Regions from separate parts of the Marinobacter sp. AN1 genome, predicted to be linked through region 3. Evidence: predicted binding sites of a transcription regulator. Region 3 holds the regulator's gene; each other region holds the start of a gene.

Evidence for each region. Region 3 encodes FliA, which starts transcription of late flagellar genes. Its sites were predicted from a motif close to CTAAAGTTTNNNNNNNNNNNGCCGNTAA; they were not measured.
Region 1: a site for FliA is predicted at 4,027-4,054, ahead of LJ360_RS03690 (methyl-accepting chemotaxis protein). Genes of this name have one in related genera too.
Region 2: a site for FliA is predicted at 4,822-4,849, ahead of flgM (flagellar biosynthesis anti-sigma factor FlgM). Genes of this name have one in related genera too.
Region 4: a site for FliA is predicted at 5,903-5,930, ahead of LJ360_RS08540 (flagellar protein MotY). Genes of this name have one in related genera too.

Annotation. Positions count from the first base shown of each region.
Region 1 covers NZ_CP110342.1:816,944-824,429, reverse strand. The annotation lists gene istB (IS21-like element ISSpu5 family helper ATPase IstB) at 1-435, shown strand, start outside; partial or broken gene LJ360_RS03705 (ISL3 family transposase) at 542-1,378, shown strand; gene LJ360_RS03700 (PEP-CTERM sorting domain-containing protein) at 1,683-2,384, opposite strand; gene LJ360_RS03695 (PEP-CTERM sorting domain-containing protein) at 2,962-3,618, shown strand; gene LJ360_RS03690 (methyl-accepting chemotaxis protein) at 4,105-5,997, shown strand; gene LJ360_RS03685 (S-(hydroxymethyl)glutathione dehydrogenase/class III alcohol dehydrogenase) at 6,137-7,249, shown strand; gene LJ360_RS03680 (hypothetical protein) at 7,279-7,486, opposite strand, start outside.
Region 2 covers NZ_CP110342.1:2,348,373-2,355,858, forward strand. The annotation lists gene LJ360_RS10830 (IS630 family transposase) at 1-95, shown strand, start outside; gene LJ360_RS10835 (diguanylate cyclase) at 207-1,904, shown strand; gene LJ360_RS10840 (CheR family methyltransferase) at 1,918-2,748, opposite strand; gene LJ360_RS10845 (chemotaxis protein CheV) at 2,800-3,729, opposite strand; gene flgA (flagellar basal body P-ring formation chaperone FlgA) at 4,034-4,738, shown strand; gene flgM (flagellar biosynthesis anti-sigma factor FlgM) at 4,909-5,235, shown strand; gene LJ360_RS10860 (flagella synthesis protein FlgN) at 5,244-5,714, shown strand; gene LJ360_RS10865 (peptidylprolyl isomerase) at 5,912-6,544, shown strand; gene mnmC (bifunctional tRNA (5-methylaminomethyl-2-thiouridine)(34)-methyltransferase MnmD/FAD-dependent 5-carboxymethylaminomethyl-2-thiouridine(34) oxidoreductase MnmC) at 6,614-7,486, shown strand, end outside.
Region 3 covers NZ_CP110342.1:2,806,882-2,814,367, reverse strand. The annotation lists gene flhA (flagellar biosynthesis protein FlhA) at 1-1,703, shown strand, start outside; gene flhF (flagellar biosynthesis protein FlhF) at 1,728-3,095, shown strand; gene LJ360_RS12900 (MinD/ParA family protein) at 3,187-4,005, shown strand; gene LJ360_RS12895 (RNA polymerase sigma factor FliA) at 4,037-4,786, shown strand; gene cheY (chemotaxis response regulator CheY) at 4,981-5,364, shown strand; gene LJ360_RS12885 (protein phosphatase CheZ) at 5,413-6,195, shown strand; gene LJ360_RS12880 (chemotaxis protein CheA) at 6,209-7,486, shown strand, end outside.
Region 4 covers NZ_CP110342.1:1,856,901-1,864,386, reverse strand. The annotation lists gene rdgC (recombination-associated protein RdgC) at 1-608, shown strand, start outside; gene LJ360_RS08550 (GNAT family N-acetyltransferase) at 972-3,716, opposite strand; gene LJ360_RS08545 (histone deacetylase family protein) at 3,907-4,836, shown strand; gene LJ360_RS08540 (flagellar protein MotY) at 4,906-5,862, opposite strand; gene pyrC (dihydroorotase) at 5,995-7,029, shown strand; gene rnt (ribonuclease T) at 7,096-7,486, shown strand, end outside.

The sequences.
Region 1 (7,486 bases), 2.0 Mb from region 3:
ACCGGGGTTGGCAAAACCTGGCTGGCCTGTGCACTGGCACACAAGGCCTGCCGGGAAGGCTACACCGCACAGTACGTGCGCCTGACCCGACTGATGCGGGAGCTGACCATTGCCAAGGGCGACGGCCAATACTCAAAACTCCTGACAAGTCTGGCCAAGGTCGACGTGCTGATCCTGGATGACTGGGGGCTGATGAAGCTGAGCGCGGAGAACCGAAGGGACTTGCTGGAGGTGCTGGAAGACCGACATGGCCGGCGCTCCACTATCGCCACTAGCCAATTACCCATCGAGGAATGGCATGGCGTGATCGGTGACGCCACTCTGGCAGACGCCATTCTGGACCGGCTCGTTCACAACGCCTACAAGATCAGTCTGCGGGGCCAATCCATGCGAAAGCGGCAGGCAAAGTTGACGGACACTACGGCTTCGGAGTAAGAAGAGAAACCCCGCGTCGCTACGCTCCGATGGGTGGCAGCCTTGCTCCGGTCCGGGTGGCAGGCTTCACGTGGAATGGGTGGCAACCTTCGGCGGTTTACGCAGGTTGCATTGGCATACGGTCAAAGCCATTGATCAACATCGGCTTGCCCGTGAGGTTACCGAACCAGACCGCAGCCAGATACATCGCCTGATCATGGACGAATTTGCCCTGTTCAAGGGCCACCGTTACGCCACCGTTGTGATCAATGCCGACACTCAGCAGGTTCTATGGGTTGGTGAAGGTAATAGCCGACAGGCTATACGGCCCTTCTTTGAATGGCTGGGGCCGGAAGCTTGCGCCCAGGTCGAAGCGGTCGCCATGGACATGAACACGGCTATGGACCTGGAAGTCCAGCACCACTGCGTACAGGCCCGTGTTGTTTACGACCTGTTCCATGTCGTGGCCAAGTTCGGTCGGGAAGTGATCGACCGTGTCAGGGTTGATCAGGCGAACCAGCTACGTCATGACAGACCGGCGCGCAAGGTGGTTAAACGAAGTCGCTGGTTGCTGTTGAGGAACCGAGGCAACCTCAAGGCCGAACAGGCTGTGAAGCTGGAAGAGTTGCTGCAAGCCAACCAGCCCTTGATGACCGTTTACCTGCTGAAAGACCAACTCAAAGAACTGTGGTATGCCCCGTCTGAAGCCGAGGCCAGACGGCGCTGGAACGAATGGTTGGAGTTGGCCATGAGCAGTGGGCTGGCGCCCGTGCAGCAGTTTGCTCGGCGCCTTAAAGGCTACGTAGAGGGGATCGTTGCCAGTGCGACCTACCGCCTGAACACCAGCGTCCTGGAAGGCATGAACAACAAGATCAAGGTGATCAAGAGGATGGCGTATGGCTACCGGGATAACGGCTACTTCTTCTTAAAGATAAAAGCAGCGTTTCCCGGTAAAGCGCGATGAACCTTTTTTTATGGCTAGACAGAATGGCACCCGTCAGGTGTCAACAGAGTGCATTTCGCCCGTTGCGGCTGAGAAAACCTTAAAATACTGTCCGGGATTAGTTGACCACTACACATTCGGGAAAATCTGGATTTTAGAGCTGAATTCTTGAAACAACCTGCACCACTTTTTGGGCGTAGGTGAGAGGCATTGATAAACCCACCTCAGGCAAAGCCTATCTAACGGTCAACTGCTACTCGCGACCGTCAGATTCCAAAGGCGCTCTTCCCTGAGCCAAATGTTTCTAAGGGGACCTATCCTTTGTTTACACCGAGAACCTACGGCGGGCAGCACCGAGGCCAAGGAGGCCAAGACCTAGAAGCCCCAAAGTTCCCGGCTCTGGAACTGAACTCGTGAAGTTATCGAAGCCGAGGCCGACACCAAACTCTTTAGTACCGGCAAATTCGAAATTGATCTGATCGAAGACCGCACCATTGAGTTCGAAAAACCAGGGCAAACCGTCCCTTGATAAAGTTCCGTTGTTGAATCCTTCTGGGCTTGCTACTGACAGAACCTCGCTACCATTGTTTAGCGCAACCACGTTCCACTTCTCGGTTCCCTGGCCGGTGTTGCCATCAATATCCCAAATCTCACCGGAAGCGCCGGTAACGATCCCATCATAGAAAATGGAAAGGAAGATTGACCCGCTGCCTCGCTGGCCAATTTCTCCCTCGGTGCGAACGAACCAATTGCCCAGGCCCGGAGTTCCATTCGAAAGATCTACATCCGGCGATGAAACCTGGTCGGTTATGAAACCCTGTGGGTTGGCGTCGTCTCCACCTGATGCCTCGATGAAGCCTCCAGAAAACACCACGCCATTGGTACCTTGGTATTCATTAGTTATCGCATCGTTATCAAGGAGGCTCCGAGCATTTGCATCCTCAAAATCTATGAAGCTGGCAGCTGCGGACCCAGACGTAAGGATCGCAATCGCAGCACCAAGTCCTGTCATCTTACGAATCATCATGAAACTCCTTCTTGGGGTTGACTCGCCGTACTAGAAAGCAAAATTCCAACCAACAAAAAATATCGTCTATATTTCATGATGTTAAAAACAAAACCACCAATGAAAGACTGCCTTATGTAAAGAAACCCGACACTTCCCTAAAGAGCATCAATCTTTACAGAGCGGGAGGAGACAACAAACGGAGACCGATATACCCTCGCTTTGCAGCGTGTCCCGCACTGTTCCCCGCATTCCAGCCAGGGCAAAATCGCGACAAGAGAGCCACTTAGAGAAGCCAAATGGTAAAAACGGAACCTACATTGCTCAGGACTGACTGTCGTTCGCCCAGACATACAAATAAAAATGGCCCTGAGCAGGCCAACCTCAAAAGCCTCTCAATTACGTCGGTTATATTTACACATCTGACTCCAGCGCATAGCCAGTAAAAAGAAACCTTCAATAAATTCAGCTTGATAAGTCGGGCCGGCTTGAAATTTGCAAAAGGGCGAACGACTCGCTCCAGAAAGTTATCTCTGCATCATTTGATGTGGCATGGGGTTCTGTTTCCAAAAACGTTAGTGATTTGAGGTATCAAAAAATGAAGAAGCGAATACTTTTAGGCATTGCTGCCGCAGCAATCTCCGCTCAACCGGCATCCGCTGCTCTAATCAGTTGGACAGACTGGACATCCGCCACGAACGGTGCAGCAGGCTCAGCTTCGGGCACTATGGGAAGTGTCTCGGTTGAATATTCGGGTGACGTGAATTTTGCACAGCTGGGCACCGGTACGAATTATTGGACGGAGGGCACACCGGCACCCTATACCGCCAGCAGCTTTGTCGACAATGCGCCGACAGCATCTGAAATGATCGCTATGAGCCGTTCTGGAATCACAAACACAATCACCTTCTCCTCCGCCGTCGTAAATCCGATTTTCGCTATAGTCAGCCAGGGCCGGAATAGTCTTCCAGTAAGCTATGATTTCGACAGGCCCTTCACAGTGCTCAGCGAAGGTGAAGGATATTGGGGGAACGGGACGTATACGGTATCAGGCGGTGACATCCTCACCGGCAATGAATTCCATGGTGCCATTCAGTTTCAAGGGATCGTCAATTCGCTGAGCTGGGAAGCCGATCCAGAAGAGTTCTGGCATGGCTTCACTGTAGGAGTTGCAGCCGTTCCGGAGCCAGGGACCCTCGCTCTACTCACTTTGGGCCTTGCAGGACTTGTAACGGTGCGCTCCCGTAGCAGCTGAAAGCTGCTTCGTCATGGCCATTGAGAACGGCTTTACGGTCTCAATGGCCATAGTAAGCGCACACTCGATTGGAAAGCCATTGATCCTATAAAGATTTTACTTGATCGTTGCCTGAATGATGACCGTCATCACCCAAAGGAATACCTTTCAGCGTGATAGTTCATGGAGAATGCGCGTTTCCTCGGCATCGGCAAACTGCGTCAAGACTTGGTGAATCAATGGCAGATATCCAATACCGTTCATAGCTGTTGTTCTCCCTGTAACAGTCAACGATTCTTGCTTGTGCGACTGGCATTGTAGTCCCAGTCAGTAAGCCGTGACTATTTGAGATCGCATTTCAATCAGCTTCCTGCCCCGGCTAACCGTCACCATGCCCCTCCACCCGGAAACACTTCGTAACCAAACTGTTTCAAGAAATACACCTTGGCGCCGTTACGTTTCATTATAGTGAGCATCATTTACAACAACAGTGTCTGGAGTACCCCTGTGAAGCGTTTGCTTTCCCTGTCGTGGCGACAGAAGTTCGGGTTGTTGATTGCAGCAACCCTGATCGGGCTGGTTTTGGTAGCCCTGGCGGCCTTGCGTGGCCTCGACCAGGTGTCGGAGTCCTATGAGGACCGTTCCTCGGCCAACCGGTATCAGAATGCATCACTCACCCTGTGGGGCGAGTGGCTGCGGGTTGAGACGCTGAGTAACGACCTGGAGGCGGCCGAGGTGGATCAGTACCAGCAACAGCTGGATGCACTGGAGAACCAGGCGGCGCAGTTGGTAGCCCAGGCAGGGGCGATCTCCGATGAGGGCATACAGGCAACAGCCACCGAAATTCGCGAGCAGGTGTCTGCCTATGTCGCCTTGCGTCGCCAGTGGCTTGAGCAGCGCCAGGCCCTGGGCCTGAATCCATCGTCAGGGATCCATGGCGAGCTGACCAAGGCCATGGATGAAGGACTACGCCAGATCAGTATCTCGATCATGAACGACGATATCGAGCTGGCCATGACCACCTACTCGGACTATCTGAACAACTTCACTCCGGAATCCGCTGAGCAGACTCACCAGGCCATCGATGGTATGGAGGAAACCATCACCAACATGGACTGGGGAGACAATGACCTGGGGCTGGCGGTAAAAGCGTTTGCCGGAGCCTTCGAGCGGGCGGAAGACCAGATCAACGCCATTATCGGGACGGAGCAACAGCTGGCCTCTCTGGGAAGTGAGCTGGAAGCGGTCATCGAACGCCAGAACCAGTCGCTGGAAACCGGACTTGTCGCCAGCACCACTGCCCGTGCTGAACAGGCCAGGGACGCCTCGGCGTGGCTGGTTATTATCGTATCCGGCGTGGTACTGGTGGTACTGGTGGTCACCCTCACCCAGGCGTCCCGCACCCTGGTCGGGCGGCTCAAGGATGCCGCCACGCTGCTGTCACGGGTCGCTGCTGGTGATCTCAGTGAGCGCCTGCAGATCGGCCGCAACCCCAATGACGAGTTCAATGCCCTTGGTGGTGCGTCCAACCAGATGGTAGACGATGTCTCCGGTGTTATCCGTGAGGTGCTCGACGGCAACCGGGACTTGGCCCGCCTGCAGGATGAACTGCAGCAACTGGTCCGCCAGATGAGCAGCAACAGCGAGCAGGTGGAAGCCCAGACCGAACAGGCCGCCGCCGCGGTGCAGGAAATTTCCCATACAGCTTCAGACATCGCCAAGCTGACCAATACCGTTAACCAGTCCACCCAGCAGGCCAGTGAGGCCGCCAGCCATGGCGCCACGGTGGTACGCAGCAATGGCGAGATCATGCAGGACCTGTCGGGCAAGATCCGCCAGACCCATGAGCAGGTGAAGAGCCTGAGCAAGACCGGCGAGAAGGTAAACACCATCGTCGACACCATCAATGGCCTGGCCGAACAGACCAACCTGCTGGCCCTTAATGCTGCCATCGAGGCGGCCCGTGCCGGCGAAGCTGGCCGGGGCTTCTCGGTAGTGGCAGACGAAGTACGCTCCCTTGCGGAAAAAACCGTCTCTGCCACCGCCGGCATCGCCGATATCGTCGACGCCCTTAACCGGGAAACCCGTGAAATCGGCGCTTTGATGGAACAGGGCCTGCAGCAGGCAAACTCCGGTGAGGAGAGTGCCGGCGAGGCAGTCGTGGTCATTGAGAAGATCACCCAGTCGATCCAGTCGCTGGCCAGCGACATGGAGCAAGTGGTGTCCTCCGTTGAGGGTATCTCCACCACCACGGAGGAGATCGCCCAGAAGGTTGAGCACATCCACGGCAGCGCCCTGGAGTCCCGCACCATCCGTGGCCACCTGGAAGACCATACCCGGGCGCTGGGGGACTGTTCCGAGTCCCTGAACCAGGCGTCTTCGGGTTTCCGCCTGGCCTGAACCTGCAGCCGCCGGGGGCCCTTGCCCCGGCGGCCTTCGCTGCTTTTACGGAAATTACTGCCCTTTCAGGTGATACAAAAACGGCTTTCTCCTCTATCCTTGCGGGTAATCCCCAAACTGACGGAAAGAGGAGTCTGACATGATCAAATCCCGAGCCGCCGTAGCGTTCGAACCGAACAAGCCCCTGGAAATCGTGGAAGTGGACGTGGAACCGCCCAAAGAGGGCGAGGTGCTGGTCCGCATCGTTGCCACCGGCGTTTGCCACACTGACGCCTATACCCTTTCAGGCGCCGATCCGGAGGGCATCTTCCCGGCCATCCTCGGCCATGAGGGTGGCGGTATCGTCGAGCAGGTGGGCCCTGGTGTTACCGGGCTTGAGGTGGGCGACCATGTGATCCCGCTGTACACCGCCGAATGTGGTCAGTGCAAGTTCTGCACTTCCGGCAAGACCAACCTGTGCGGTGCCGTACGGGCCACCCAAGGCAAGGGTGTGATGCCGGATGGTACCTCCCGTTTCTCCTATCAGGGCAAGCCCATCTATCACTACATGGGCACTTCCACGTTCTCCGAATACACCGTGCTGCCGGAAATCTCCCTTGCGAAGATTCCCAAGGATGCCCCGCTGGACAAGGTTTGCCTGCTGGGTTGTGGTGTCACCACCGGCATTGGCGCGGTGCTGAACACCGCCAAGGTTGAGGAAGGCGCCACCGTGGCCATCTTCGGCCTGGGCGGCATTGGCCTGGCCGCCATTATCGGCGCCACCATGGCGAAGGCGGGCCGTATTATTGCCATCGACATCAACCCGGCCAAGTTCGATATCGCCAAGCAGTTGGGCGCAACCGATGTGGTCAACCCTAACGACTACGACAAGCCACTGCAGGAAGTCATCATCGATATGACCGACGGCGGTGCGGACTACACCTTCGAGTGCGTCGGTAACGTCAAGCTGATGCGGGCCGCACTGGAAGCCTGTCACAAGGGGTGGGGCGAGAGCACCATAATCGGTGTGGCCGGTGCCGGTGAGGAAATCAGCACCCGTCCGTTCCAACTGGTCACCGGACGAGTCTGGCGTGGTTCCGCCTTTGGTGGCGTAAAGGGTCGTACCGAGCTGCCGGGCTACGTTGCCAAGGCCCAGTCGGGGGAGATCCCGCTGGACGTGTTTATCACCCACGAAATGCAGCTGGAAGACATCAACAAGGCCTTCGACCTGATGCACGAAGGCAAGAGCATTCGCTCAGTGGTGCACTTCTGACGCAATAACCCTCCCTGTGGCGGCGCGGGTCAGGCTGGCCCGCTGTCCGCCTGCAGGGCCGCGCCGGGAACCCGGTCGGCTCCCCAGCTGCGATAGACCATGTCGCTGATTCGCTGGACGTCTTCTGCAGGGACGATTTCCGGATCCCCCCGCTCCAGCGGGTCGAAATGGAAGATATACAGCCGCGAGGCGAACTCCTCGAAGGGCAATGACGCCTCCCCGAAACGCTCTCCGTTG
Region 2 (7,486 bases), 460 kb from region 3:
AGAAGCTGGCAAAGCCCTTCCGCTGGCACAAAAGCGCAGAATCGATTATGACTTCAGTGGCGCGAGCAAAGTTGAGTGTCATTAATGATAAATAAACGAATTACCCAGACGGGACACTAGTTCCTGCGGCCAGTCATGGCACCTCGGGCAACCCGCCAATTGAGGCCAGTTATTATCTGCTGGAAGACCCGGGCCAGGATCTGACGATACAGCAGGTCAGACAAAGGCCAGTTGCAGACTGGCAACCTCTGGTCAATCTGGCACCCAACTTCAGTTTCAGTAACAGTCGTTACTGGATAAAACTTGAGCTCACCAACAAGGGTGAGGAACCACGGCAACTGGTGCTGGACCTGGAGCAGCCGCTGCAGGACTATATTGACGCCTGGTATATCTCGTCAGCCGGCGACGTGCTTGACTATTGGCAAACCGGCGACCGTCGTCCAGCCGAAGCCCGACCGCTAGCTTATCGTGGATTCGCCTTTCCCCTGCAGATTCCGGGGCACGACGCTCGCACACTTTACCTGGGCCTTGATACCCACGACGGGCTCTACGACTCTCTTCCGCTCTCATTAACGTCCTACCTTGAATTCCATAACAAGCGGCAAATCGAGAATCTCTGGTTCGGATTCTGTTACGGAGCCATCGTGGTTCTGCTGCTCTACAACCTCATCATTGGGCTCGTCACCCGTTCAGGCAACTTCCTGAGTTATAGCCTTTACCTCGCGATGTTTCTGCTGTGGAATCTTCCGTTCCGGGGTTACGCGTCGTATTTCAGCCTGCCGGGCGGCACCTGGTGGAATAACGCAGCGGTTGGTGTGTTCTCCGTTTGTCTATTCCTAACCCTGAACGCGTTCACCCTGCGTTTTCTCCAGCTCACACACAATGCGCCCTGGCTTCGGAAAGGTCTGCTTCTCGCGTGCGGACTCATGTTGTACCCGCTTTGGCTGGCGATAATCGGAGTCTACAGCACCACCTTCGCAGTCCTGATTCCAATTGCCATGATCAACATGGTGCTGATCCTCCTCGCGGCTACACGCCTCTCCCTGCAAGGGAATCGCAGTGCAAGAATATTCCTGCTCGCATGGACACTCTTGATTCTCTCTGCATTTGCTTACTACGCCAGGGTACTGGACCTGCTGCCATCCACGTGGCTTACCGAGAATGCGCTCAACATCGGGTCGCTGGTCGAGATGCTTGTACTGGCCCTTGCACTGGCTGACCGAATCAAACAATTGGAACGACAGCAGCTTGAAGACAAAACCTCCCTCATCCGCAGGGAACGGGAACTGAAAGAGGAACTCCAAAAGCAGGTTGACCAACAGACAAGGGAGCTCCGTGAAGTCAATCGCCGACTGGCACAGGACTCCGTCACGGATTCACTCACTGGCCTGCTCAATCGCCGGACATTTCTCGAATCGCTGGGCAATCAGCTGAAACATGGCAATCGCACTGGATGCAAAACGGCGTTAATCGTTCTGGATATTGACCATTTCAAGAAAGTAAACGACCTCTATGGACATCCGGAAGGCGACCGCGTGCTCCAACATGTTGCGACCCTTATCCGTAAACACTGGCAGCGCACCACAGACCAGCTCTATCGGCTTGGCGGTGAAGAGTTTGGCATTGTCGTCAGTAAGACCCCGGCGGCGTACCTCAGGGATAAGCTGAGCTCACTGAGTTCCAGTCTGTCAGAGTCACTTACGGGTCCGGCTGGCGAGAGGGGACTGACAGTGTCCGCGGGGGTTGCCATTATCCCTCCGGATGAACAGCTGTCAGCCGAGCAGGTGTACTCCCTTGCGGATAAAGCGCTGTATGAAAGCAAGGTGGCTGGAAGAAACACCTGTCGTTTTATCCTGCCTGGGCAGGATTCCCTTACTGAGGCTGAGGTGCCAGCTGATTTCTGACTCGCTATCCGGATCACTTTTTGCGGTAAATAATACCCGGATGGCACTGCACCATTTCGTAGAGGTGGGAAAGCCCGTTCAATGATTCGGAAGCGCCCAGGATAAGGTAACCACCCGGGTTCAGGCAGGCGTGCATACGGGTGAGGATGTCTTTCTTGTGGTCAGCAGAGAAATAGATCAATACGTTCCGACAGAAAACCAGGTCGAACTTCCCGAGCAGGTACCGCTCCAGCAGGTTCATTTCACGAAACTCGACCATGCGCTGGACCTGTGGCTTGACCTTCCAGCCCCCGCTGGGCAGGGAGGAGAAAAAATGCCTCTGGCGTTCCGGCGACAACCCCCTGCCCAACGCGAGCATTTCGTATTCACCCCGCTTGGCCGTTTCCAGTACCGGCCGTGAAATATCCGTGGCAACGATTCGTACGTCGCTTTTCAACCGCCCGGGCTGGAAACGCTTGTATTCCTCGATGACCATGGCGATGGAATAGGGTTCCTGCCCTGTGGAACAGGCAGCGGACCAGATTCTCAGGGGCTGGGTGCTGTTACGTGCAGCCAACTCCGGCATGAGTTTTTCGGAAAGGATGCGAAACGGGTGGGTATCCCGGAACCACAGGGTTTCGTTGGTGGTCATCGCATCGATGACGGTTTCCCTGAGCTGGGCCGATCCGGGACGCTGCAGGCGACCGAGCAGGTCCCCCAGCGAATCCATCCCATTATCCTCCAGCAGACGACGCAGCCGGCTCTTGACCAGGTACTGTTTGTTATCGCCCAACAAAATGCCAGAGGCATCCTGCAGGAACTTCTTGAAGGCCTCATATTCCTGTGGCGTGATATCAGCTTTCATCGAATCTCTGCAGTTGCCCTATAGGTCAAACCATGGGATTTGCCGACTGTCTTACCCACGATCCAGAATTTCCATGACCCGCTCAGCGAGTTCGTCCGGGCTGAACTTGGCCATGAAATCGTCAGCACCCACCTTCTGTACCATGGCACGGTTGAATATGCCGCTAAGGGACGTGTGAAGCATAATGTACAGGTCTTTCAGGGCAGGGTCATTCTTCAGGCGCGCCACCAGCGTGTAACCATCCATCTCGGGCATCTCAACATCCGAAATCACCAGGGAAACATGGTCAGTAATGCTGCTGCCGTCCGCCACCAGCCCCTGAAGATACTCCAACGCCTGTTTGCCATCGTTCCTTGACTCCACCTCAAGCCCGATAGCCGTAAGGCACCGAATCATCTGACGACGGGCAACGGAAGAGTCATCCACGACAAGTACCGGCCTTGAAGCACTGCGATCCCGGGTGTTCTTCGAGAGAACCGCCTCGGTCACGTCCTCGCTCAGTGGTGAAACCTCGGACAGGATCTTCTCCACATCGATCACTTCCACCAGGGCGTCGTCCATGCGGGTAACCGCAGTGAGGTAGACATCCTTACCTGCGCCCTTGGGCGGCGGCATAATGTCTTCCCAGTTCATGTTTACGATTCGGTCCACCCCGGTCACCAGAAAGCCCTGGGTACGCCGGTTATACTCGGTAATTATCACGAAGCTGGTAGCAAGCTCCTCGGCAGGGATGCCCGGCCCCCTGATCGCCATGGAAAGGTCGATGATCGGAATGGTCTCGCCCCGGATATGGGCCACGCCACGAACCACTGACCGACTGTTGGGGATGGATGTCAGCCTCGGGCACTGCAGCACTTCCTTGACCTTGAAGACATTGATGCCATACATCTGCCGCCCACGTAGGCGGAAAAGCAACAGCTCCAGACGGTTTTCCCCTACCAGCTGGGTGCGTTGGTTAACACTGTCAAGGACGCCTGCCATCGAAATAGTCTCCGAAACCTGTACTGAGACCCACGGCTTCCGGAATGTCGGATTGCCAGCTGGGCACGGTAGTTGCTTTATTGTCGTCAAGCAGCAGTTTGAACAAGCCAGTGACGGAATTCCGCCGCGGTGCCGGTGACTGCTTTCCACCCGCAGTTGGGGCATTGTAACGCCGCTTTCCCATAGCGTATGTAACGGCTGGTATCCGGATTAGTTTAACGGGCTGCGCAAACGATCACATCATTCGTGTCAGGCAGGTCACATATTCCCCTGCCCTTCAACAGCATAGGACAATGCCGGGTAAATGCGCATTCTGATAACGCTTACGCTCATCCTGTTTTACAGCGCCACCACCCTCGGCTCTGAAAAGACCGAGGCCAGTGACATCCTGGCAGCGGGTCAGCTGTTTATGGAAGAGTTCGTGGAGACCCATGCCAGCCAAGGCTTTGACGCAGAATACACCCTCGGCAACCTGGACCCGCGACTGGCGCTGGCACCCTGCCCGGAAGACGGCATTGATGTCTCGTTCAGCAGCGATCCCTGGCAAACCACGCAGCCTTCCCTGATGGTGTCCTGCCAGGGCAAACGTCCATGGCGCATGTATCTGTCGGTTTCACTCGATATCTACGGCGATGCCCTGATCGCCGCCCGACCACTGAGCCGTGGTGACCGGCTGACGGCAGCGATGGTGGCGACCGATCGGGTTGTGGTTAATGCCATTCGCCGTGGCGCCATTACGGACCGTGAACAGCTGCTGGGCCTGGAACTGAAACGCTCGGTTAATGCGGGCACCCCCTTTACCCCGGACCTGGTGACCTCACCGGATGCGGTGGCCCGGGGGGACCATGTTATGATCACCGCCAGAAGCGGTTCGTTCGCGGTTAAAACCCGGGGGAAGGCCCTCGCGAACGCCCGGGTGGGTGAGCAGGTACTGGTGGAAAATCTTTCCTCTGCCCGAAAAATCCGCGCCAGGGTTACGGGGCCTGGGCAGGTTGAAATCACCATGTGACGTACCGGCAGTGCATTGCCGGCCAGCGGCAGCGTCATGCCACAGTGCGCTTTCTGACTGGCCAAACATGAAGAAAGTTTTAACTAAAGTTGCAGTAAGCCCGGCCGATAAAGGGTCAGAGACACATTTCGACCGCCATGGAGCGGCATGAGACAAAGAAGGTAATCGTCATGACAGTTGACTTCAACGGAATTGGCAACAGTCAGGTTAACAGCCCGCGCACCTCTGCGGATAAAGGTGCAGCCAAGCAGCCTGCTCAGCCAGCGCCCGCAGAACAGGCCAAGGCCCAGGCGCCAGCGGCCCGGGGCGAAAACGTCAACCTGAGCAAGCAGGCCAGGGAAATTCGCCAGATGGGTGAAAGGCTGGAGAGCACCCCGGAAGTGGACGACAGCCGGGTTGAACAGATCCGTGCTGCCCTGGCCGATGGTTCTTACAAAGTGGATGCCGAAAAAGTGGCCCAGAAAATGCTTGAGATGGATGAAAGCATTTTTGGGTGAGGTAGACCATGTCCACCACAGACAAACTCCAGGCGTTGCTGAACCAGGACCTGGAGCAGCTCCGGCAGCTTGAAACCCTGCTGGAAGAAGAACAAGCCCTGCTGGGCGATGCCGACGTTCGGGCTATAGAGCCAGTGACCAGCCGCAAGAACGCCCTGCTCGGGGACATCCGCGAACGGGCCCGCCAGAAAGTCCACCTGCTGGTGGAGATGGGGTTCCGCCCGGATCAGGGCCACCCCTCCCGTTTTATCCGCAGTGCCGGACTGACCGGGCTCTATCAGAGCTGGGAGGCCGCCCAGTCGGTCCTGGCCCGGTGTCACTCCCTGAACCAGCAGAACAGCAAGGTTGTAGCCCACCTGCAGAGCCGCCTGTCCCGTCTCACTGACATTTTCCGGGGCAGCTCCGGACAGCAAAAACTGTACGGTGCCACCGGCCAACAAACCTCCGTTGGCCAACGGAATATACTGGCCAGTGCCTAGAGTCCCGACCCGGTATCCCTTCATGGGACACCAGGCGGGGCAACGCACCTGTAGTCCAGGTTATCCGGATGGCACCGTCCCCTGGCGCAGTCCGGTACCGTTGTTACCACCGAGTACTAATTCGGAGCAGTTGACGACCCTCTTCCCGGCAGGTTCTGTTAGACTCCCGTGCAACCTCTCACGAACCGGAGCCTGTCATGGATTTCTGCCCGCGCCCCAAGTGTTTCCCCTTGTTTTCCAGCGCCCTGTACCTGGTCTTTGCTGCGATGGTCGCCCTGGTGACAACGTTTCCCGCCCACGCCCAGCAGTCCGGTGTCAGCGACAAAGCGCTGCCGGAGGTCCGTGTTTCGACCACTGAGGGTGCCTTCAACATCCGCCTGCGCCCAGATTTCGCGCCGAAAACCGTGGCTAACTTCCTCCAGTACGTGGACGACGGATTTTACGATGGCACCCTGTTCCACCGGGTAATTCCCGGCTTCATGGTGCAGGCTGGCGGTTTTGACCAGGACATGAACCGCAAGGACACCCGTGACCCGGTGGAAAACGAGTCCCGCCAGACCGCCAAAAACCTGCGGGGTACGATTGCCATGGCGCGCACAGCAAACCCGGACTCGGCCACTGCCCAGTTTTTCATCAACCTGGTGGACAACCCCCACCTGGATGCTACCCGGGCCAGGCCTGGCTATACGGTGTTTGGTTCAGTGACTGAAGGCATGGGCGTTGTCGATGCCATCGGCAAGGTCTCCACCACCCGTCGCAATGGCATGGGTGACGTACCCGTCGAACCGGTCGTGATCGAATCGGTCAGGCGTATTGATAACGGCCAATGATCCATGGACGGAACGACTGGTGGACCACTGATTGAAACCGCCCGGTTAGCCTGGCGGGACGGACAGCCCGTGTCCGAACAGTTCGGCGACGTCTATTTCAGCCGCGAAAACGGCCTGGAGGAGACCCGCTACGTTTTCCTGCACCACAATCATCTCCCAGAGCGATTCCGTGAACTGAGCGACAAAGATACCTTTGTCATTGCAGAAACCGGATTTGGCACCGGCCTCAACTTTCTTGCGGCCTGGCAGGCATTCCGCCAGTACGCGCCGGCAAGCGCCCGGTTGCACTTTGTTTCGGTAGAACGATACCCCCTTGGCTCGGCAGACCTGGAACGGGCCCTGGCACTCTGGCCCGAGCTTGCGCCCCTTGCCCGGGAGCTGGCCCATAACTACCCGCAGCCGGTATCCGGCTGCCACCGGCTGGTGATTGATCAGGCACGGGTGCGTCTGACCCTTTATTTCGGTGACGCCTTGGAAGCCTTTGACTCGCTGGAGTTCAGCGCCGACGCCTGGTTCCTTGACGGGTTTGCCCCCGCCTGCAACCCCGGCCTGTGGCAGGACCGGCTGATCCGCCAGGTGCGCGAACACAGCCACCGGGGAACCACACTGGCAACCTTCACCGCCGTAGGCAGGGTCCGGCGAGCACTGTCTGACGTCGGTTTCCGGATGGAACGCGTGGCCGGGTTCGGCCCAAAACGGGATATGCTACGGGGTGTCCTGGAACAGGGTTCGCACCGCAGTGCCGAACCAACCGGGCAGATACTGGTGGTGGGAGCCGGCATCGCCGGTGCCATGGTTGCGCGCAACCTGGCCGTGCGCGGCTACCAGGTGACGGTAGCTGACCAGGGCGAAAGCCCCGGTGCCGGGGCCTCCGGAAACCCCCAGGGCGCCCTTTACGCAAAGCTCGGAGTACAGCTGAACGACCAGGTCAGGCTGGCACTG
Region 3 (7,486 bases):
AGCAGATGGCCATCGACGCCGACCTCAACGCCGGTCTGATCAACCAGGACGAGGCGAAGCACCGCCGGGAAGAGATTGCGCAGGAAGCGGACTTTTACGGCTCCATGGACGGTGCCAGCAAGTTTGTCAAAGGCGATGCAGTCGCCGGCCTGCTGATCCTGTTCATCAACCTGATCGGGGGTATCGGTATCGGCATGCTCCAGCACAGTCTGGATTTTGGCGTTGCCACCCAGAACTATGCCCTGCTGACCATTGGTGACGGCCTGGTAGCCCAGATTCCGTCGCTGTTGCTCTCCACGTCTGCGGCCATCATGGTCACCCGGGTAACCAGCAGCCAGGATATGGGCGGGCAGATCCTCAAACAGATGTTTGATGCCCCCAAGGCGCTGGCCATCGCCGCAGCTATCCTGATCATGCTGGGCCTGATTCCTGGCATGCCCCATGTGGCCTTCCTGGGACTGGGGCTGCTGGCGGCCGGAGCGGCCTGGTGGATCTGGAAGCAGGGCCGCCAGGCGGTTGAGGAAGACGGCAGCAGCAGCTGGCCGACAACCTCACGTAGTGGTGGCGGCCAGGCCGCGCCAACCGGCGGTGCCCGTCCGGAGGCAGGAGACCAGGGGCATGCCTTGCCGGCGCCACCGGAGAATAAGGAACTGGGCTGGGACGACGTGGCAACGGTGGATATTGTTGGCCTGGAAGTGGGCTACCGCCTGATTCCCATGGTGGACAAGTCCCAGGGTGGTCAGCTGCTCAGTCGTATAAAAGGGGTGCGGAAGAAGCTTTCCCAGGATTTGGGCTTCCTGATGCCGTCGGTGCATATCCGTGACAACCTGGACCTGATGCCCAACGTCTATCGCATCACCCTGATGGGTGTAACCATCGCCGAGGCGGAAATCCATCCGGAACGGGAACTGGCGATTGATCCGGGGCAGGTGTTCGGCAAGGTGGACGGCATTGCCGGCAAGGATCCCGCCTTCGGCCTGGATGCCATCTGGATCGAGCCGGACCAGAAAGACAATGCCCAGACGCTTGGCTACACCGTGGTTGACGCCAGCACCGTCGTCGCCACACACCTGAACCAGATCCTGCAGAGCCACGCCCATGAACTGCTCGGCCACGAGGAAGTGCAGAAGTGGCTCGACCAGTTGGAGAAAGTTTCGCCCAAGCTTGCGGAAGAGCTGGTGCCGACCACCGTGTCTATCTCCATCCTGCTGAAAGTGCTGCAGAGCCTGCTGCAGGAAGAAGTGCCCATCCGTGATATGCGCTCCATTGCCGAAGCCATCGTCAACGTCCATCCCAAGAGCCAGGACCCGAAGGTCCTTACCACGGCTGCCCGTCAGGCACTGCGGCGAATGATCGTGCAGAGCATCTGCGGTAACGACAAAGAGATACCGGTTATCACCCTGGATCCGGAACTGGAACAATTATTGCTGAAGAGTCAGCAACAGAGTCAACAATCCGGCGGCGGTGACGACATCGGCCTGGTCCTTGAACCGGGCATGGTGGAGAAACTGCAGCGCTCCCTGCAGGAGAGCGCCCAGCGGCAGGAAATGATGGGCAAGCCCGCCATCCTGCTGGTATCCGCCCCCCTGAGGCCGGTGCTGGCGAAGTTCGCCAGCTACGGGGTAGAGCGCCTGCACGTGCTCTCGTACCAGGAAGTGCCGGATAACAAGCAGATCACCATCGTGGCGTCGGTCGGCCAGTAACGACCCACCGGGAGGTAGAGACAGATGAAGGTAAAACGGTTCTTTGCGGCAACCATGTCCGCCGCCCTCAAGCAGGTCCGCGAGTCCATGGGCGACGATGCGGTGATTCTTTCCAGCCGCCGGATAGATGGCGGTGTCGAGATTGTTACGGCACTGGACTATGACGAAAACATGGCACGCCAGAAGCTTGGCGACGCTGCTGCGGACGCCACCAGCGATGGCCGCCTGGCCGAGCTGCAGGCGGAACAACACCTCCGCTTGCAGGAAGAACTTGACCGCTCCCGTAGCCGTATCCGCAACTTGCGGGAGCAGCGCGGTGGCTACGAGCCCCGGCAGCGGACTCCGGCTGGCAAGGAGTACCTGGATACCGACGACCTGCCATCCCTGTCATCACCCCGTCAGCCTGGCGTGCACGCGAGTGCCGCGGGCGCGGAACGGGCCCATGTTCCAAGTGAGTCCGGTGCCAGTGACGAACTGGCGGTGATGCGCCGTGAGCTGGACTCGCTGAGGGCCATGATCAGCGAGCAGGGCGCCGCTGGCCACAAGGTCACTCCGCTGGCCAGGTCGCAGGCTGACGCGGAAGAGGCCCTGGATGCAGTTCGCAAGCGCCTCGCGGAGCGCCTTGAGGAATTCGGTCTCAGTGGTTCGCTGGCGGCAAGCCTGGCCCGTCAGAGTGGTCGTGGCAAACTCGAGGATAACTGGAAGCGCTCGCTGCGTACCCTGGCAGCGGGCCTCAGAACCGGTAGTGGTGACTGGGCTACTCGTGGTGGTATCTACGCCCTGGTAGGGCCTACCGGCTCCGGCAAGACGACTACGATTGGCAAGATTGCCGCCCAGTACGTGCTGGAGCATGGCGCCGACTCCCTGGCGCTGGTCACCACCGATCGCTATCGGGTAGCGGCCCATGAGCAGCTGTTCGTGTTCGGCCGTATCCTGAATGTGCCGGTACGGGTGGTGGATGACAGCCACAGCCTTGATGAGGTGCTGGATGAGCTGGAAGACCGGCACCTTGTGCTGATTGATACCGCTGGCCTGTCCGGCGCCGATCCCGGTTGCCAGGAGCAGCTGGCCGAGCTGGCGAACAGCCGGCACCGGGTGAGTCCGCACCTGGTGGTGCCGGCCACCAGCCAGTCGAGAATCATGAAATCCATGTGGCATTGCTATAAGATGGCGGGTCTTGCAGGCTGCATAATGACCAAGCTGGATGAGGCGCTGACCCTCGGTGAAGTCCTGGGCTTTGCCCTGGAAACCGCCCTGCCTGTGGCCTGGGTCACCGACGGCCAGAAGATTCCCCAGGACCTGCATCCAGCCAATGCGGCGTCACTGGTGCGTCTTGGCGTGGAACGACTGCGGGACGTGCGCAAGCAGCAGGCCATGGCTGAAGGTGCCTGAAGTGCAGCAGCGGCCGGGAACCGGACGTGGTCGGCGCCCTGCAGGCTTATTGTGTGAATAAGTACAACCTCGGCAGGAACAGACAACCACTATGAGCAGACCACATCCGGTTCAGGTAATCGCAGTCACCGGTGGCAAGGGTGGCGTGGGCAAGAGCAACGTTTCGGTCAACCTTGGCATTGCCCTGTCACAGATGGGGCGGCGGGTCATCCTGCTGGATGCCGACCTGGGCCTGGCCAATATTGACGTCCTGCTGGGAATCAGTGCCAAGCGCAACCTCGCTGACGTGCTGTCCGGTGAATGTGACCTCCGTGACGTACTGGTTAACGGCCCCGGCGGTGTCAGGATTGTACCGGCCTCTTCTGGCACCCAGCGTATGACCCAGCTCTCCCCCATGGAGCACGCCGGCCTGATCAATGCCTTCAGCGAGCTGGGTGACCAGGTAGACGTGCTGATCGTCGATACTGCCGCCGGCATTTCCGAAAGCGTGGTCAGTTTCCTGCGGGCCGCCCAGGAGTTGCTGCTGGTGGTCTGCGACGAGCCTACCTCCATTACCGATGCCTACGCCCTGATAAAACTGATGAACCGGGACTACGGTATTAACCGTTTCCGCATACTCGCCAACCAGGTCCGTAACGAGCAGGAAGGCAAGCATCTGTTCGGTAAACTGACCCGTGTCACCGAGCGGTTCCTTGATGTTGCATTACAATACGTCGGCATGGTTCCTTATGATGAGGCCGTGCGCAAGGCCGTGCAGCGTCAGCGAGCCGTGCTGGACGCCTACCCGCGGGCCAAGGCGTCACTGGCCATCAAGGCCCTGGCGGAGCAGGTGGACAGCTGGCCCCTGCCCACATCGCCCCGGGGGCACCTGGAGTTTTTCGTGGAGCGCCTGGTAGGCAGTAACACTTGATCCATTCCTGAAGTACGGGTTAACCGGATAAATGACTTTGGCCAGAAGACTCGGAATCTACCACCAGACCGGTCGGGACAGCGCCCATCAGCTGGTGGAACAGCATGCGCCGCTGGTCAAGAAAATTGCCCTGCACCTGATGGCCCGGTTACCGGACTCGGTTCAGCTTGACGACCTTGTCCAGGCGGGCATGGTTGGCCTGCTGGAAGCGGCTGCCAAGTACCAGTCTGACCGGGGTGCATCCTTTGAAACCTATGCCGGCATTCGCATCCGGGGCGCGATTGTGGATGAGATCCGCAAGGGTGACTGGGTGCCCCGCTCCGTTCACCGTAACGCCCGTCGGGTATCGGCCGCCATCAAGGCTGTGGAGGATCGGGAAGGGCGCGAAGCCCAGGACCAGGAGGTGGCACAAGAGCTGGGTATGAGCCTTTCCGAGTACCACTCGTGTCTCAGTGATGCCAGCTCCGGCCGACTTTTTTCCCTCGATGAGCTCAATGAAACCGGCGAGCTGCCGATACAGGAACAGGAAGGTTCGGATAATCCGCTGGATGATGTGTCCGGCGCGGCATTCCGGCATAACCTGGCGGCCGCCATCAATGACCTGCCAGAACGGGAAAAGCTGGTACTCAGCCTGTATTACCAGGAAGAGCTGAACCTCAAGGAAATCGGCGCGGTGCTCGGCGTGAGTGAAAGCCGGGTGAGCCAGATTCACAGCCAGGCCGCACTTCGCTTGCGGGGCAGGCTATCGGACTGGCAGGCAGGGGACGCAGGCTCGGTCTGACGCCTGGCATGGCCGGTATAGAAAGATGGTTACAGCAGAATCGTTCGATAACACATTGAAACGGTAAGCATCGCTCAGACTGCTAGAATGACGCCACGGCTGAGGATCTGACAGCAGTGCGGGCAGGGCAGCGCCTGCCAACGGCCCTGACAGGGCCAGGTCAACATTCCGGCGAAGACCAACTGGAGGTCCCATTGGACAAGAACATGAAAATTCTCATTGTGGACGACTTTTCCACAATGCGGCGGATCATCAAGAACCTGCTCCGTGATCTCGGATTCACCAACACCGACGAGGCGGATGACGGCAACACCGCCCTGCCCATGTTGAAAACAGGCAAGTACGACTTCCTGGTGACGGACTGGAACATGCCAGGCATGTCCGGGTTTGATTTGCTCAAGGCGGTACGGGCCGACGAGAACCTGAAGGATCTGCCGATCCTGATGGTGACGGCTGAAGCCAAGCGAGACCAGATCGTAGCGGCGGCCCAGGCCGGCGTTAACGGTTATGTGGTCAAGCCATTTACGGCTGCCGTACTCAAGGAGAAGATCGAGAAGATCTTCGAGCGAATCCAGTAAGGCCCGTTTACGCCTTGAACCCTGAACTGACTGTCCGGATGTGCTCCCATGAGCGAAGACAAACAGAACAGCCCCGGCCTGGACCCGGAAATCACCAGCAAGCTCAAGGAGCAGGCCCAGGCGCTTGTTGAGCAGGTCAACGCTGGTGACTATGCCCGGGCCATGACCCTGATCAATGACCTGAGTGAGGTGAGGGATCAGAGTCTGTACCAGGAGGTGGGTCGCTTGACCCGCAGCCTCCACGAGGCTATCCGCAATTTTCAGATACAGCCCCAGAACCCGGAGCAGCAGGAAGCCCTGTCGAAGATGTCCGATGCCTCGGACCGGCTGCAATACGTCGTTGAAATGACCGGCAAGGCCGCTAACCGCACCATGGACCTGGTGGAAGACGCCATGCCCCGGGCCAACGCCATGTGCGAACAGGCGCGGTCCCTGCGGGATGACTGGCAACGATTGCGTCGCCGCGAAATGGCGCCTTCAGAGTTCCGCGAGCTGTATGGTCGCATTGACCGTTTCTTCGAGAGCCTCGCGGACGACGCCGAGAAGATGTACACCGATCTGTCTGAAATCCTGCTGGCCCAGGATTTCCAGGACCTGACCGGCCAGGTCATCCAGAAAGTGACCGCGCTGGTGAAGGAAGTGGAAGAGAACCTGCTTAGCCTGGTGGTCATGGCCAGCCACGTGGACCAACTGACCGGAACGGTCCACGAATTGAAGGAAAAGGAATCCTCGATCAAGGGGGAAGGACCCCAGATGCGCGCCGCAGAGCGGTCTGACGTTGTTTCCGGACAGGACGACGTTGACGACCTGCTGTCCAGTCTCGGCTTTTAAGTGAGGTAGTTGCATGGCATTTGATGCAGACGAAGAGATTCTCCAGGACTTCCTGGTGGAGGCCGGGGAGATCCTGGAACTGCTCTCCGAACAACTGGTGGACCTGGAACAGCACCCGGAAGACAGTGATCTGCTCAATGCCATCTTCCGTGGCTTCCACACCGTTAAGGGCGGCGCCGGTTTTTTGCAGCTTGACGCGCTGGTGAACTGCTGTCACTCCGCCGAGAACGTGTTCGATACCCTGCGTAACCACAAGCGCACGGTGACCTCGGACCTGATGGATGTGGTGCTGCAGGCGCTGGATAACGTCAATGCCATGTTCGACGAGGTCCGCAACCGGGAAGAGCCTACCCCCGCGCCCCAGTCACTGATTGCAACCCTGGACCAGTACGCCCTGCCGGAGGGTGAGTCACCGGTGGACGCTCCGGGGGATTCGCCGGCCCGGCCTGCAGACGATGCCGTGGCCGCCGCAGCCGAGGAGGACCACGGCGATATCACCGATGAGGAATTCGAGCAGCTGCTGGACGCCCTGGAAGACGGCAAGGGTAAGGCGGGGGACAGCGCTTGCGAAGATGCCGGCTCCATCGAGGGTGCGGGTTCATCCAGCAGTGATGACATCAGCGATGACGAGTTCGAGGACCTGCTGGACCAGCTCCACGGCAAGGGCAGGTTCTCCGGCGAGGTGGCCTCCACCGACGTGCCGGACCCGGATGCGGGTGGTCAGCCGGAGGCTGAAAAGCCAGCCGCAGCGGATGACAAAAAAGCCAGTGGTGGCGATAGCGACCTGATTACCGACGACGAATTCGAGCGTCTGCTGGACGAACTCCATGGCAAGGGCAAGAGTCCGGCCCACTCTGCGGGTGATGAAAAGCCCGGGAATTCCGCTCCGCAACCGGCAAGTGACGGTCCTGCTGCGAACAAGTCCGAGCCTGCCACGCAACCCACGGAAGCGTCTGCCCGGCCGACGGCAGCCGCCAAGGCGGCGACGCCTGCGCGTGACAGCCAGGCCCAGGCGGAAACCTCGGTGCGTGTGGATACCAAGCGCCTGGATGACATCATGAACATGGTGGGTGAACTGGTGCTGGTTCGTAACCGCCTGCAGCGCCTGGGTTCGGAGAGCGAAGACAGCGAGATGCACAAGGCGGTGTCCAACCTGGACGTGGTGACCACTGACCTGCAGTCTGCGGTTATGGCGACCCGGATGCAGCCCATCAAAAAGGTCTTTGGTCGCTTCCCAAGGGTTGTGCGGGACCTGGCCCGTAACCTGAAGAAAGAAATTAACCTGGTCATG
Region 4 (7,486 bases), 950 kb from region 3:
AGGAGGAGGTAACCCTGGAACTTTTGCCCCGGGCGTTTTCACGCAATCGCCGTACCTATGCGTATCTGTCTCCTGCTGACGGTGTCATGGTGGTGGATGCCGGCTCGGCGAAGCAGGCGGAAGATGTGGCCTCTGCACTGCGCCAGAGTCTTGGTTCGCTGCCGGTGCGTCCACCGGTGCTGGAGCAGGCGCCGGCGTTCACCTTTACCGGTTGGCTGGATGAGTCTATTGATTTGCCGGCCTCAATCGAGCTGGGTATGGAGTGTGAGCTGAAAGATCCCTCTGAGGACGGGGGCGTGGTTCGCTGTAAGGGTATGGACCTGAAATCTGACGAGATCCAGAATCATCTGGCGGCGGGGATGCAGGTGACGAAGTTGTCGCTGACCTGGGATGAGAATGTGTCGTTTGTGCTGGATGAGGAGTTTGGTATCCGCCGGCTGAAGTTCGGGGAGACGCTCCAGGAGAAGCTGGATGACGTTGACTCCGATGATGCGGCTGCGAAGTTTGATGCCGCGTTTTCTCTGATGACGCTGGAGTTGTCACGGCTCATTCCGGGTATGCTCGATGCCATGGGTGGGGAGGATACGTCGGCTATTGTCTCCGAGTAGACCTTTTCAGATTGGTGCCTGGTCCCTAGCCTGATTGGTTCGGTGCCGGGTCGCAGGCCAGGTAGCTTGTTCCGGGACACGCCGTGGATACGTCCCTGTAGGCTCTTCAAAAACGTCCCTGTTTTTGAAGGTCCCGGAACAAGCTACCTGGCCCACGCCCTTTAAACTCCGAGATAACGCCTTTAACCCCCGAAGGCACGAGAATAGCCAGAAGCGTGTGGTCGGAGGGGGACTTTTCTGGACCTTCAAAAACAGGGACGTTTTTGAAGAGCCTCCATGGATGGATTTACGGCGTGTCCAGAAAAGTCCCCCTCCGACCATGCGCCTGCACCCAAGAACGATTGCACCTCAAGACAATGGGCTTTAATGATGTGCCTTCGCCAGGCGCTCCCGCTGCCAGTCCTTCTCCGGCTCGTTGAGCACCAACCGCAGGTCCATCACCTCCTCTTCCCGGTTGTAATGGATATCGAAACCCAGGTGCTCCGCCAGCTGCAACATCGGGCGATTCTCCGGTAGTACGTTGCCGACCATCTCCATGGTGCCCCGGGCACGGCAGTAGTCGATCATCTTCTGCATCAGGGCCACGCCCAGTCCTTCGCCCTTCATCTTGTCGTGGACCATGACCGCGAACTCGCAGCGCAGGTTGTCGGCATCAGTCCAGACCCGGACGGTGCCCAGGGTTTCCTCGCCTTCGCCATCCTCACGGGGCGCATTGGCAATGAAGACCATCTCCCGGTCATAGTCGATCTGCACCATCTGGGCCACGTCTTCCCGTGAGAAGTGCTTACGGAACTGGAAGAACCGGTAGCGGATGGATTCCGGTGACTGGTGCTCGTGGAAGGCCCGGTGGGCAGGCTCGTCTTCGGCCAGCACCGGGCGGATGATGACCCGGCGACCCGACTTGGGCAGTACGATCCACTCTTCCAGTTCCCTGGGGTACGGCTGGATGATGGGCTTGCCGGGGTCGTCGGCCAGGTCAATGGCCACATCCACCGCCAGGATTTGCTCGTTGTCGAACATCAATGGCGAGATTTCCAGGCCGCGGATCTCCGGCTGGTCGATAACGATCTGCGACAGGGTGATCAGAACCTCGCAAATCGCCCGGATGTCCCGTTCCGGCTGGGTGCTGAACTCCCTGAGCAACCGGTACATATAGGTGCGTCGCAGCAGCTCACGCGCCAGCACCATGTTCAGCGGCGGCAAGGCCGTCTGACGGTCGGTCATGACATTAATCTGTGCACCGGCGGCTCCGCAGACTACCAGGGGGCCGAACAGCGGGTCGCGGGTGATGCCGACGCTGAAGGCGATGCCGTCAATATGTTTGTAGGAGCGCTGTACAGCAAAGCCCAGGAAACCGCTTTCCGGAAAGTGCTGCTGGTACTCTTCCATCAGCTGACGGCAAGCGTCGATGAGATCGTTTTCGTTGGTCAGTCCGTGCACAGTGGAGCGGTAGCGCCCCTGCCCTGACTGGTACTCCATGAATGGGTGACAGGCGCGCTGGTGCATCAGGGTGACGTCCACCGGGCGACGCTCCACAGCGAAGGCTTCAAGGACTTCTTCCACATCATCGCAATACACAGTGGGCACCGTGTTGATGTGGTAATCACTGAGGATTTGTCGTGCCTCGTTGTTGGTGAGGTGGTTGCGACCAGAGCGCTTCACATTGACGATGATACGGCGGGTATGGGAGTGGTCGGCGAAATGATCCGTAAAGCTTTCCGGGGTTTCCCCCAGCAGCCGCTGTACCCGCTGGTGGTTAACGTGTTGCATGAACGCCATCACCGCCTTCTCCGGCGAGAAGAATGAAGGCACGCCCGCCCGATAGAACTCATCCCTCGCATCCATCACCGTACTCTGCCCCAGCCAGCAGGTGAAAACGTTCAGCCGGGTTCCCTTGATGGCCTGTACCACGGCGTCAGCTATCTGAAGGCTATCTTCCGTCAGGCTCGGCGAGTACATGATCAGTACGTTGGAGACCTCCGGGTCTTTCGCCAGGATGCGAATGGCCCTGGCGTAAAGTTCAGGGGAAGCATCGTAGTTCAGGTCGATGGGGTTCTTGCGGGTCCAGTAAGGCGGCAGGATCTCCGCCAGGGCGTCTACGGATTGCGGCGACAGGGTGGCAAGTTCGCCCCCCAGGGCCGCCAGGCGGTCCACGGCCAGCACCCCGGGACCCACACCGTTGGCCATGATGGCCAGGGATTCCCGTTTCAGCGGACGCATCCGGGACAGGGTTTCGAGGGCATCAAACATCTGCCCCAGCCCATCCACCCGTAACACACCCGCGCGCTGCAGCATGGCGTCGTATATGGGGTCACTACGGTTGAGGCCTGCCGGCAGCTCATGGCGAAACCATTCGGACTCCGGTACCCGGCCGCTCTTGACAGCAATGACCGGCTTGGTGCGCGCGGCCACCCGCACCGCAGACATGAACCGGCGGGGATTGGGGATATTCTCGATATGCAGCAGGATGGCGCGGGTCTGGGAGTCCTGGGCCAGGTAATCAATGAGGTCATCATGGTCGATGTCCATGGAGTCCCCGAGAGTCAGGAAGTAGGAAAACCCCACCCCCCTGGCAAATGCCCAGTCGATCACACCACTGGCCACGCTGCCGGATTGCCCCACGAAGGCCACCTTTCCCGGTAGTGCCCCCATATGGGCATAGGTTGCATTAAGGCTTCGTGCCGGAACCATCACCCCGATGGTATTGGGCCCCAGCACCCGTATACCGGTCTCCCGGGCCGCTTCGCCCACAGAGTACATCAATGGCTGTCCCGTCTTGGAGTGGGCACGGGACATACCACCCGTCATTACCATGGCGGTGCGAACCCCGGCCTTGCCCAAACGCCTTATCACCTTGGGCACTGTGTCCGGCGGCGTACAGACGATGGCAAGCTCGGGGCTGAACTCCATTTGGGACACCCGCGCCACGCAAGGTACCCCATGCACCGATTCGTAGCTGCTCTGGTTAATGACCAGCATCCGACCGGGATAGCTTCCGCCCAACAGGTTACGCAGTACCATGCCCCCAAGGTTGTCGGCGCGTTCGGACGCACCAACGACCACAATGGATGAGGGATTGAACAGGCTTTCCAGGTATCGGGTGCCCAAAATGCAGTCTCCTTTTACAGACATTAACGCTATGGGATAGCCTCTATCTTAGGCGCTGCGTTCTTGATGTAAAACGAAAACCGCGCCGGCCTTGGCTACGACCAAAGAAACGCAGCGAAGCCGCAAGATCCCTGTTACCATGAGATTATTCATTTACGCCCTGGGGGCTTGTCAGGAACGTATCAATAACATGACAACAGCGTTTTTCTCCCACGACGACTGCGCCAGGCACAATATGGGCGCCGAGCATCCGGAATCACCGGAACGTCTGAGCCGGATCATCAGTTATATCGAAGATACCGGCCTGGACCAGGAGCTGGACTGGGTTCGACCGGACGAGGCCACGCGTGACCAGCTGCTGATGGTGCACCCGGAGAAGTACCTGCATCAGCTGGATCTGATGCAACCCACCAAGGGCCGGGTGTTTACCGACCCGGACACAGCCCTGATGCCGGATACCCTCCGTGCTGCCAGGCTTGCTGCCGGGGCCAATATCGAAGCGGTGGATATGGTGCTCAGCAGCCAGGTGACCAATGCCTTCGTCTGTGCCCGGCCACCGGGACACCACGCCGAGCGCGCCAAGTCCATGGGTTTCTGCTTCTACAACAACATAGCCCTGGCCGCCATGCGGGCATTGACCTTCCACCATCTGGAGAGGGTTGCCATCGTCGACTTCGATGTGCATCAGGGTAATGGCACGGTGGATATCGTGCAGGGTGACGAGCGCATCCTGATGTGCTCCAGCTTCCAGCATCCCTTTTACCCCCACTCCCACGTCTACCGGCTGCCGGAAAACATCGTCAACGTGCCGGTGCCCGGAGGATGTCAGGGACCGGAATATCGCAAGCTGGTGGAAGCGGGCTGGCTGAAACGGCTGGAAGAGTTCAAGCCGCAGCTGATACTGATCTCGGCAGGGTTTGATGGCCACCGGCTGGACCCGATGGCAGAGATGAACCTGGAAACCGACGACTACCTGTGGCTGACACAGATGCTGACCGGAGTTGCCGCTGAATACGCCAACGACCGGATCGTATCAACGCTTGAAGGCGGCTATCACCTCCGGGCCCTGGCAGAGAGCGTTGGCGTACACGTGGGTGAGCTGGTTCGGGCAGGGCGTTAACGCACGCCTGTATCCGTTCAGGGAAGGCTGCGGAGGCTCTCCTGGCAAGCGCGGTCCTGACCCGCTGGATCAGCCGTTGTAGGCGCCTGCGCCCCGATCTGCGCGGCGAATCTCCTGGCCCTGGCCTTCCCGCTCCAGGCGAATCGTTGTCCGACGATTGTCCGCCGGGTTATTCGATACCGGGAACTGATCTGCATGGGACCGCACGATGATCATCGACTCCGGCACACCAGCCTGAACCAGGTAGTCCGCCACTACCCGCGCCCGTTCCTCTGACAGGGCACGATTCTGGATACGACTGCCGATGCTGTCCGAATGACCGTCCACAAGCAGCCGCTCGACTGTCTGGTCCGCTTCGACGTAGGCGGCAATGTTATCCAGTAGTTTCCGGTCATTATCTGACAACCCGGTACTACCGGATGCAAAAGGCACCCTGGAACGCTGGATCTGGTCAAAGTTGACCGGCAAAAGACCGCTCACGCAGCGACGGTAGTTCTCGAACGGGGTCCGGAAGTTGATGTTGGACAGCCGGACCCTGACGGGGTCCCCGTCATAGCGGGCCTGCCGGGTAACCGTCGGCGCCATCCCCGAAAGCAGCCCGTCCACCATGGCCATGGCCTCCCGATGGCCAACCTCCACCGTTTTGCGATCGTCGCTTACGTTGATATAGCCCAACCGCCTTGTGCCCTCCCCGGGGCGCCAGGCCGGCGCCTCGACCACCAACAGCCCCCGACCGGGGCGCATCAGTGGCAGGTCAGATTCCAGGTAGAATGAAAGCTGCTCGCCCGCCCGGTGACTGAAGACCGCACGTCCGTAACCGGGCACTTCGTGGCTCAGGGTGCAATCAAACACCGATTCCGACAGATACCAGTCACTGTTCTCGATTCCCGCGCCAAAGCTGCGGGCTTCAGCCAGACTGGTCCATACCAGAGCACTACCAACGAACAGTGCCAGTAGTGACCTGCGGAAACGTCTGCCTGCCGGTAAAGAGGCTGAGGATTGTCCTGCCCGCTGCTGTATTGCCATAACGGTTTCCGGATGTCCGATTGAAAGGTACCTGAAAAGGGTATCGGCTGATCGGCCGGATTCTTTAGCCCTCTCCTTCTGGTATACTCGCGGCGTTTTTTCGCGCCAGGATCAACCGGAGCCAACGCCACCATGACTGATCAGATCACCCTTACCCGCCCTGACGACTGGCATCTCCATGTGCGGGATGGCGATGTGCTGGCGGATGTCGTGCCAGCGACTGCCCGGCGCTTTGGGCGAGCCATTATCATGCCTAACCTGGTGCCACCGGTAACCACCGCCGGGCAGGCAGAAGCATACCGGCAGCGCATCCTGGAGGCCCTGGGTGACCACACCGGCTTCGAGCCGTTGATGACCCTGTATCTCACCGGTTCCACCACCCCCGACGATATCCGGGAGGCGAACGCGGCCGGTATCCCCGCCGCCAAGCTCTACCCGGCTGGCGCGACCACCAATTCGGCCTCTGGCGTCCGTGATATCCGGGAAATCGACGAGGTACTGGCCACCATGGCCGAGTGCGGCATGCTGCTGTTGGTTCACGGTGAAGTCACCCACGATGACGTGGATATCTTTGACCGGGAGCAGCAGTTCATCGACCAGGTGCTGGCCCCGGTCATGGAACGGCATCGGACACTGAGGGTAGTCATGGAACACATAACCACCCGGGATGCCGCCAGCTTCGTAAGGGAACACGGCGAAGATCGCCTGGCCGCGACCATTACCCCCCAGCACCTGATGTACAACCGCAACCACCTGCTGGTCGGTGGTATACGGCCACACCTTTACTGCCTGCCGGTACTGAAGCGAAACGTTCACCAGCAGGCCCTGCAGGATGCCGTGGTCAGTGGTGACCGCCGTTTCTTCCTGGGTACCGATTCGGCCCCCCACGCCCAGGACCGCAAGGAAACCGCTTGCGGTTGCGCCGGCTGCTATTCTGCCTTCGCAGCGATTGAACTATATGCCGAGGTCTTCGAAGACCTCGGCATCCTCGACAAGCTGGAAGCGTTTGCCAGTTTCAACGGCGCCGATTTCTATGGCCTGCCCCGCAACACGGATACCATCACACTCACCCGGGAGCCCTGGACGGTGCCGGATTCACTGCCCCTGGCAGGTGGCCGGATTGTGCCTTTAAAGGCCGGTGAAACCCTGCGCTGGCGCCTCGCCTGAGAGCGCCCCTGAACCCTTTTCCGATCCGGAGACCTTGTGACTGACGAAACCAGGACACCCCACCCCATGGCCCGCCGCTTTCGGGGCTTTCTGCCGGTTGTGGTGGATGTGGAGACCGGGGGTTTCAACCCGCGTACCGATGCACTGCTGGAAGTGGCCGCCGTATTGATCACCATGGATGAAGAAGGGTGGCTGCACCGGGGCGAGACTATCTCCCGCCATGTGCATCCGTTCGAGGGGGCGAACCTTGAGCAATCCGCCCTGGATTTCACCGGCATTGATCCATGGGCGACGGACCGTGGGGCCATCAACGAGAAGGATGCCCTGCGGGATGTGTTCCTCCCGATCCGCAAGGCGGTCAAGGCATTTGACTGCAAGCGAGCGGTGCTGGTGGGCCACAACGCCACGTTTGACCATAACTTTGTGTTCGCGGCAGCGGAGCGGGCGGACATCAAAC